Azotobacter salinestris: one gene and its partner. The protein of the gene in region 1 interacts with the protein of each later gene in a pairwise test. Links are inferred from orthologs where the notes say so. Each region holds a gene or a part of one and is shown on either strand. Other genes may lie near its edges.

Region 1 (6,478 bases):
CGCACCTGAAGAAGATCGGCATGCTCGTGCTGCCGCGCCTGAATCTGCACGATGCCGGCGTGTGGCGAGTGCTAAGGCAGATGGCGCCAGCCATTCTCGGCGTCTCGGTGGGACAGATCTCGCTGATCATCAACACCATCTTCGCCTCCTTCCTCGCCGCCGGCTCGGTGTCCTGGATGTACTATGCCGATCGCCTGATGGAGCTGCCGTCCGGCGTGCTCGGCGTGGCGCTGGGGACCATCCTGCTGCCGGCCCTGTCGAAGACCCATGCCAGTCAGGACCGGCAGGAGTATTCGAGGCTTCTCGACTGGGGACTGCGCCTGTGCTTCCTGCTGGTGCTGCCCTGTGCGCTGGCTCTGGCGCTTCTCGCCGAGCCGCTCACCGTGTCGCTGTTCCAGTACGGCAGGTTCACCGCCCACGATGCCCTGATGACCCAGTACGCCCTGGTCGCCTACGCGGTCGGGCTGCTCGGGATCATCCTGGTGAAGGTGCTGGCGCCGGGCTTCTACGCCCAGCAGAACATCCGCACGCCGGTGCGCATCGCCATGCTGACCCTGGGAGTCACCCAGGTGATGAACGTGACCTTCATTCTGACCTTTCCCGTTCCGCATGCCGGCCTGGCGCTGGCCATCGGGCTGGGGGCCTGCCTGAATGCTGGTCTGCTCTATTGGAAGCTGCGCCAGCAGCGGCGCTTCGAGCCGCAGCCGGGGTGGGGGCGGTTCCTCCTCAAGCTGCTGATGGCCGTGCTGGCGATGGGGATGGCGCTGCTCGGCCTGTTGGAGCTGATGCCGGCCTGGGAGCAGGGCGTGATGGCGGAGCGTTTCCTACGCCTGGGCGCGCTGGTGCTGGCGGGTGTCGTGACCTATTTCGGCATGTTGCTGCTGCTCGGCTTCCGGTTGCGGGATTTCTCCCGCAAGTCGATCACCTAGCCCAGGGATGCGCCGTACAGGTTGTCGTGCCGTCGGCGTTGCCGGCGGCGATCCGCGGCTGTAGGCGTCTTGCCGACCTGTTGCCAGGCCACGGCTGTGCGTATAATCGGCCACTTTGCAAGCAAGATGTTTCCTATGCAGCTGGTTCGAGGCCTCCATAATCTGCGGCCCCAGCATCGGGGTTGTGTCGCCACCATTGGGAATTTCGACGGTGTCCACCGTGGCCACCAGGCGATCCTCGCGCGCCTGCGCGAGCGCGCGACCGAGTCGGGCCTGCCCAGCTGCGTGGTGATCTTCGAGCCGCAGCCGCGGGAGTTCTTCAGTCCGCAGCGTGCCCCGGCGCGCCTGACTCGTCTGCGGGAGAAGCTGGAGCTGCTTGCGGCACAGGGTGTCGACCGGGTGCTTTGTCTGCCCTTCAATCGCCGGTTGTGCGAGCTGAGCGCTCAGGCATTCGTACAGAGCGTGCTGGTCGAGGGGTTGGGAGTGCGCCATCTGGAGGTCGGTGACGACTTTCGCTTCGGTTGCGATCGTGCCGGCGACTTCGAGTTCCTGCGCCAGGCCGGTGCGGCCGAGGGCTTTACCGTCGAGGCAGCAATCACCGTCGAGGTGGACGGTCTGCGCGTCAGCAGCACGCGGCTGCGCGCGGCCCTGAGCCACGGCGATCTGTCCCTGGCCGAGCGCCTGCTCGGCCGCCCCTTCAGCCTCTGCGGCCGGGTACTGCATGGCCAGAAGCTGGGTCGCCAGCTCGGCGCGCCGACCGCCAACGTGCAGCTCAAGCGCCGTCGGGTGCCGCTCACCGGCGTCTACCTGGTGAGCACCGAGCTGGATGGGCGGTGCTGGCCGGGAGTGGCCAACATCGGCATGCGTCCCTCGGTGGCGGGCGACGGCCGCGCCCATTTGGAGATGCATCTGCTGGATTTCGCCGGCGATCTGTACGGCCGGCACCTGCGCGTCACCTTTCATCACAAGCTGCGCGACGAGGAACGCTTCTCTTCCCTGGATGCGCTGAAAGCGGCGATCGACTCCGATATCGCCGTCGCCCGTGCCTACTGGCAGGGTAAACCGCTTACTCACGAGCCCGAATGACGATGACCGACTACAAAGCGACCCTCAACCTGCCGGAAACGGCATTCCCGATGAAGGCCGGCCTGCCGCAGCGCGAGCCGGAGACGCTGAAGCGCTGGAACAGCATTGGCCTGTATCAGAAGCTGCGGCAGATCGGTGAGGGACGTCCGAAGTTCATCCTGCACGACGGCCCGCCCTATGCCAACGGCAACATTCACATCGGCCATGCGGTCAACAAGATCATCAAGGACATGATCGTCCGCTCGAAGACCCTCGCCGGCTTCGATGCCCCCTATGTGCCGGGCTGGGACTGCCATGGCCTGCCCATCGAGCACAAGGTAGAGACCACCTTCGGCAAGAACCAGCCGGCGGATCTGACCCGCGAGCGTTGCCGCGCCTATGCCGCCGAGCAGGTCGAGGGGCAGAAGGCCGATTTCATCCGCCTCGGCGTGCTCGGCGACTGGGAAAACCCCTACAAGACCATGGAGTTCGCCAACGAGGCCGGGGAAATCCGCGCCCTGGCGAAAATGGTCGAGGGCGGCTTCGTGTTTAAGGGCCTGAAGCCGGTGAACTGGTGCTTCGACTGTGGCTCGGCGCTGGCCGAGGCGGAGGTCGAGTATCAGGACAAGAAGTCCGATGCCATCGACGTGCTCTTTCCGGTCGAGGATGCCGACAAGCTGGCCGCCGCCTTCGGTCTGGCGAGCCTGGCCAAGCCGGCCGGCATCGTCATCTGGACCACCACTCCCTGGACCATTCCGGCCAACCAGGCGCTGAACGTCCATCCGGACTTCACCTATGCGCTGGTCGACACCGGCGAGCGGCTGCTGGTGCTGGCCGAGGAACTGGTCGAGGGTTGCCTGACCCGCTACGGCCTGCAGGGGCAGGTGCTGGCCACCGCAAAAGGCGAGGCCCTGGAGCTGATCCGCTTCCGCCATCCGTTCTACGAGCGCCTCTCGCCGGTCTACCTGGCCGACTACGTCGGGCTGGACGCCGGCACCGGCATCGTCCACTCGGCGCCGGCCTACGGCGAGGACGACTTCCGCTCCTGCAAACAGTACGGCATGAGCAACGACGAGATCCTCAGCCCAGTGCAGAGCAACGGCGTATATGTGGAGTCGCTGCCGTTCTTTGGCGGCCAGTTCATCTGGAAGGCCAACCCGAACATCGTCGCCAAGCTCGCCGAGGTCGGCGCCCTGCTCAAGCACGAGAGCATCCAGCACAGCTACATGCACTGCTGGCGGCACAAGACCCCGCTGATCTACCGCGCCACTGCCCAGTGGTTCGTCGGCATGGACAGCCGGGCCAAGGATGGCAGCACCCTGCGCGAGCGCGCCCTGGCAGCCATCGAGCAGACCCAGTTCGTCCCCGCCTGGGGCCAGGCGCGCCTGCACGGGATGATCGCCGGCCGTCCGGACTGGTGCATCTCGCGCCAGCGCAACTGGGGGGTGCCGATTCCCTTCTTCCTGCACAAGGAAAGCGGCGAGCTGCATCCGCGCACCGTCGAGCTGATGGAAGAGGTGGCCAAGCGCGTCGAGCGCGAAGGCATCGAGGCCTGGTTCAGGCTCGATCCGGCCGAACTGCTCGGTGCCGAGGCCGCACAGTACGACAAGATCGCCGACACCCTGGACGTCTGGTTCGACTCGGGCACCACCCACTGGCACGTGATGCGCGGCTCGCATCCCATGGGTCATGACCAGGGCCCGCGCGCCGACCTCTACCTGGAGGGTTCCGACCAGCACCGCGGCTGGTTCCATTCCTCGCTCTTGACCGGCGCGGCCATCGACGGTCATGCGCCGTACCGCGGCCTGCTGACCCACGGCTTCACCGTGGACGAGAACGGCCGCAAGATGTCCAAGTCCCTCGGCAACGTCATCGCCCCGCAGGAAATCACCGACAGCATGGGCGCCGACATCCTGCGCCTGTGGGTATCGGCGACCGACTACTCCGGCGAGATGGCGGTGTCCAAGCAGATCCTCCAGCGCAGTGCCGACGCCTACCGGCGCATCCGCAACACTGCGCGCTTCCTGCTTTCCAACCTCAACGGCTTCGATCCGGCGAAGGATCTGCTGGCTGCCGAGGACATGCTGGCGCTGGATCGCTGGGCGGTGGACCGCGCCCTGCTGCTGCAGCGCGAGATCGAGGAGGCTTTCGACAGCTATCGCTTCTGGGTCGTCTACCAGAAGGTGCACAACTTCTGCGTGCAGGAGCTGGGCGGCTTCTACCTCGACATCATCAAGGACCGCCAGTACACCTGTGCCACCGACAGCGTGGCGCGTCGCTCCTGCCAGAGCGCCATGTACCACATCGGCGAGGCGCTGGTGCGCTGGATCGCACCGATCCTGGCGTTCACCGCCGAGGAGATCTGGCAGTATCTGCCGGGCGAGCGCAACGAGTCGGTGATGCTCAACACCTGGTATCAGGGTCTCTGCGCACTGCCGGAAGGCTTCGCCCTGGATCGCGCCTTCTGGGAGCGGGTCATGGCGGTCAAGGCCGCGGTGAACAAGGAGCTGGAGAACCAGCGCAATGCTAAGGCCATCGGTGGCAACCTGCAGGCCGAGGTCACCCTGTTCGCCGAGCCGGTCTTGGCCGAACGCCTGGCCCTGCTGGGCGACGAGCTGCGCTTCGTGCTGATCACCTCAGCCGCCCGGGTCCAGCCCCTCGAGGCCGCGCCGGCCGATGCGGTGGATACCGAGGTCGGCGGTCTGCGGATCCGGGTAGTCAAGTCGGCCCACGTCAAATGCGCCCGCTGCTGGCACCACCGCGAAGACGTCGGCGCCGATCCGGCGCATCCGGAAATCTGCGGGCGCTGCGTGGAGAACATCCAGGGCGAAGGCGAGGTCCGCCGGCATGCGTGATCTGCATTGCAGGCGCGGCAGGTCAGGTATGCGCCCATGAATTCCCGTTTCGGCAAGCTTCCCTGGCTCTGGCTGAGCCTGCTGGTATTCGTCCTCGACCAGGCCAGCAAGCTCTATTTCGAGGGCACCCTGCGACTCTACCAGCAGATCGAGATCGTTCCCGGTCTGTTCAGCTGGACCCTGGCCTACAATACCGGCGCCGCCTTCAGCTTCCTCGCCGGCGAGTCCGGCTGGCAGCGCTGGCTGTTCGCCCTGATCGCCATCGCAGTCAGTGGCGTGCTGGTGGTCTGGCTCAAGCGCCTCCAGGCCGCCGAGACCTGGCTGGCCGTCGCTCTGGCTCTGGTGCTGGGCGGCGCCGTGGGCAATCTGTTCGATCGTGTGGCCTATGGCCATGTGATCGACTTCATCCTGGTGCACTGGCAGGACCGCTGGTTCTTCCCGGCATTCAACCTGGCCGACAGTGCCATTACCGTGGGCGCCATCATGCTGGCGCTGGATATGTTCATCAGCAAGAAGTCCGGAGAAACCGCCCATGACTGAGCTGCGTATCGGTCCCGATCGGGAAGTCACCCTACATTTTGCCATCAAGCTCGACTCGGGCGATGTGGTCGACAGCACCTTCGACAAGCGTCCGGCCACCTTTCGGGTCGGCGATGGCAATCTGTTGCCCGGTTTCGAGCTGTCCCTCTACGGCCTCAAGGCCGGCGACCGGCGCGCCCTGCCGATCGCGCCGGAGCAGGGCTTCGGCCGGCCCAACCCACAGAACGTGCAGGTCATGCCACGCAGCCAGTTCGAGGGCATGGAACTCTCGGAAGGCCTGCTGGTGATCTTCAACGACGCAGCCAGCGGCGAGATGCCGGGGGTCGTCAAGTCCTTCGACGACAAGCAGGTCACCGTCGACTTCAATCATCCGCTGGCCGGACGCGACTTGACCTTCGAGGTGGAAATCCTCGAGGTCAAACCCGTCTGAGCATCGGAGATCCGGCGGGCGAGACCCGCCGCGGCCGTCACCCGCCATTTCCCGCCGAGGCCCCCATGCACATCAAGCTCGCCAATCCCCGTGGCTTCTGCGCTGGCGTCGATCGCGCCATCGAGATCGTCAACCGCGCCCTGGAGGTCTTCGGCCCGCCGATCTACGTGCGCCATGAGGTGGTGCACAACAAGTTCGTGGTGGAGGACCTGCGCTCGCGCGGAGCCATCTTCGTCGAGGAGCTGGATCAGGTGCCGGACAACGTCATCGTCATCTTCAGCGCCCACGGCGTGTCCCAGGCGGTGCGCCAGGAGGCCGAGCGGCGCGGGCTCAAGGTGTTCGACGCCACCTGTCCGCTGGTGACCAAGGTGCACCTGGAGGTCGCTCGCTACAGTCGCGACGGCCGCGAGTGCATTCTCATCGGCCACCAGGGGCATCCGGAAGTGGTGGGCACCATGGGGCAGTACGATACGGCCAAGGGTGGCGCCATCTATCTGGTGGAGGACGAGGAGGATGTCGCCCGCCTGCAGGTGCGCAATCCCGGATTCCTGGCTTTCGTCACCCAGACCACCCTGTCCATGGACGACGCCGCCCGGGTGATCGATGCCTTGCGCGCCCGCTTTCCGAGCATTGGTGGCCCGCGCAAGGACGATATCTGC
Region 2 (2,875 bases), 1.3 Mb from region 1 along the record:
TCTGGGCAACATCGGCGCCTACGAGGCCGCGCTGCTCAACACGAAGATGGAGCGTCCGGACGAGCCGGTGGAGATCCTGCGCACCCTGCACAGCTTCGACCCCTGTCTGGCCTGCTCGACCCACGTGATGTCGCCGGACGGCCAGGAGCTGACCCGGGTGAAGGTCCGCTGAACCGGAGGATTGCGCGATGGCACTGGAAAAATCCCTGGAGGCCGGCGACGGCCAGGAGAAGGTCCGCAAGCAGACCGCGGTGTACGTCTACGAGGCGCCGCTGCGCCTCTGGCACTGGCTCACGGCGCTGTCGATCGTCGTGCTTGGCGTGACCGGCTACTTCATCGGCGCGCCGCTGCCGACGATGCCCGGCGAGGCGATGGACAACTACCTGATGGGCTACATCCGCTTCGCTCACTTCGCCGCCGGCTACGTGCTGGCCATCGGCTTCGTCGGCCGGGTCTACTGGGCCTTCGTCGGCAACCACCACGCCCGCGAGCTGTTCCTCGTGCCGGTGCACCGCAAGGCCTGGTGGAAGGAGCTGTGGCACGAGGTGCGCTGGTACCTGTTCCTCGAGAAGACCCCGAAGAAGTACATCGGCCACAACCCGCTGGGCCAACTGGCGATGTTCTGCTTCTTCGTGATCGGCGCGGTGTTCATGAGCGTCACCGGCTTCGCCCTCTACGCCGAGGGGCTGGGGCAGGGCAGCTGGGCCGACCGGCTGTTCGGCTGGGTGATCCCGCTGTTCGGCCAGAGCCAGGACGTGCACACCTGGCATCATCTTGGCATGTGGTACCTCGTCGTCTTCGTCATGATCCACGTCTATCTGGCCGTGCGCGAAGACATCGTGTCCCGGCAGTCGCTGATCTCCACCATGGTCGGCGGCTGGCGGATGTTCAAGGACGACCGGCCGGACTGACCGCCGCTGGCGCACCGCCAGGGGGCGCAGGCAGTCTGCGCCGCACCGTTTTTCACCACCCGGGTCGCTGTGTCGCCCCGGGTTTTCGCCATCAGGGACGTGCGAGTTGACCCACGGTCCGGGCCACAACGCCCGGTGGTAAACGATCCATGACAGGCTCCAGCCCCAACATCCTCATTCTCGGCATCGGCAATCTGCTCTGGGCGGACGAAGGCTTCGGCGTGCGCTGTGTCGAGCTGCTCAACGAGCGCTACCGCTTCCCCGACAGCGTGCGGCTGATGGACGGCGGCACCCAGGGCATCTATCTGGTGCAGCACGTCCAGCAGGCCGACTGCCTGATCGTCTTCGACGCCGTCGACTACGGCCTGGCACCCGGCACCCTGAAGCTCGTGCGCGACGACGAGGTGCCCAGGTTCATGGGCGCCAAGCGCATGAGCCTGCACCAGACCGGCTTCCAGGACGTGCTGGCGCTGGCCGCGTTCACCGGTGCCTATCCGCGCGAGCTGCTGCTGATCGGCGTGCAGCCCGAGGAACTGGAGGACTTCGGCGGCAGCCTGCGCGAGCCGGTACGTGCCCAGCTGGAGCCGGCGCTGCAGGTCGCCCTGGCCTTCCTCGCCGAGCGCGGGGTGTTCGCCGCGCCGCGCGACGGCGACGCCGAGCAACTGGCGCCGGCGCAGCTGGCCCTCGGCCGCTACGAGGCCGAGCGTCCGGCCGAGGACGTGGCCTACCGTCACGGCGACATCCGCTTCATCGCGCAGCCGGGCCGGGAGGAGGACTGAGCATGTGCATCGGTATTCCCCTGCAGGTGCTGGAGTGCGCGCCGGGCCGCGCCCTGTGCGGCGACGAGCGCGGCGCGCGCTGGATCGACACGCGGCTGATCGAGCCGCCGGCGCCCGGCGACTGGCTGCTGGTGTTCCTCGATGCCGCCCGCGAAGCCCTCGATGCCGGGCGCGCCGCGCAGATCCGCGAGGCCCTGCGCGCGCTGCAGGCCGTGCAGGCGGGCGACCTGGCCGCCCTCGACGGCCTGTTCGCCGACCTCGACCGTGAGCCGCAACTGCCGCCCCACCTGCAGGCGCAACTGCCCCCCAAGGAGCCGAATAGCCCATGAGCCACCCCCTGATCGAGCGTCTGACCGCGACGCTCGGCTACCCCCTGCTGGACGCCGCCGGTCTCGACCGCCAGGTGCAGGCGCAGCCGTTCTCCGTGCTGTTCTTCGCCGGCGACCCCAAGCGCTTTCCCGAGTCGCTCGACGTCGCGGTGATCCTGCCGGAGCTGGTCAAGGCCTTCCCGCAGCTCAGTCCGGCGCTGATCGCCGGTGAAGACGAGGCCGGCCTGCAGGGGCGCTACGGTTTTTCCGTCTGGCCGAGCCTGGTGTTCCTCAAGGAGGGGCGTTACCTGGGCAGCCTGTCGCGGGTGCTGAACTGGGGCGAATACCTCGAGCGCATCCCGGCGATCCTCGCCGGCGAACCCGAGGACCTGCCACGCATTCCCGTGCTGTCGCTGGATGGCGGCGCACCTTCCTGTAGCCAAATGGAGATTAGCGAACCATGACCGGCGATCTGCCCCTTCTCCCACCCGGCTTCGGCCCCGGCTCGCACGGCGAAAAGGACCGGCTCGACTACCTGCCGATGCCGCGCGAGATGCACACCTTCGAGCGTCCTGCGCTGCCGGAGCCCGGGCAACTGGGCGCGCACCCCATCGCCCTGGCGCTGCTGGAGCGGCTGCAGGAGGCGCTGGGCGCCTACCGGATCGGCGAGCAGAGCCGGGTGATCGGCCTCGACCGCCAGCCCAAGGCCGACCTGAAGCTGCTCCAGCAGATCCTCGGCGAGGGCGAGGTGGCGATCCAGGTCGGCGGCCAGCGCCCGGCGCGCATCCAGGAGACCGTGCTGGCCGGGGTCTGGTGGGTGCAGCTGCAGGTCGGCCTGGGCGAGGTCGTCGGCCAATGGCTGGAAGTGGCCGACGTT

Evidence for each region.
Region 2: the proteins of ileS (region 1) and GCU53_RS13495 interact in binary tests that used the Escherichia coli proteins (3 or more experiments, as listed by UniProt). The link is inferred for Azotobacter salinestris from one-to-one orthologs.

What each region holds. Positions count from the first base shown.
Region 1 is NZ_CP045302.1:1,640,541-1,647,018, reverse strand. The notes cover bases 1,711-5,049. They hold ileS (isoleucine--tRNA ligase), read left to right. Parts: upstream 1,711-2,017; coding sequence 2,018-4,849; downstream 4,850-5,049. Other genes in these bases: lspA (signal peptidase II), read left to right, coding at 4,886-5,049; ribF (bifunctional riboflavin kinase/FAD synthetase), read left to right, coding at 1,711-2,015. Outside these bases: murein biosynthesis integral membrane protein MurJ, read left to right, coding at 1-929; more of ribF, read left to right, coding at 1,065-1,710; more of lspA, read left to right, coding at 5,050-5,389; GCU53_RS07750 (FKBP-type peptidyl-prolyl cis-trans isomerase), read left to right, coding at 5,382-5,819; ispH (4-hydroxy-3-methylbut-2-enyl diphosphate reductase), read left to right, coding at 5,885-6,478. UniProt on the Escherichia coli protein: Catalyzes the attachment of isoleucine to tRNA(Ile). As IleRS can inadvertently accommodate and process structurally similar amino acids such as valine, to avoid such errors it has two additional distinct tRNA(Ile)-dependent editing activities.
Region 2 is NZ_CP045302.1:2,898,785-2,901,659, forward strand. It holds GCU53_RS13495 (HyaD/HybD family hydrogenase maturation endopeptidase), read left to right. Parts: upstream 1-1,060; coding sequence 1,061-1,690; downstream 1,691-2,875. Other genes in the region: GCU53_RS13485 (nickel-dependent hydrogenase large subunit), read left to right, coding at 1-172; cybH (Ni/Fe-hydrogenase, b-type cytochrome subunit), read left to right, coding at 189-911; hypC (HypC/HybG/HupF family hydrogenase formation chaperone), read left to right, coding at 1,693-2,019; GCU53_RS13505 (thioredoxin domain-containing protein), read left to right, coding at 2,016-2,462; GCU53_RS13510 (hydrogenase expression/formation protein), read left to right, coding at 2,459-2,875.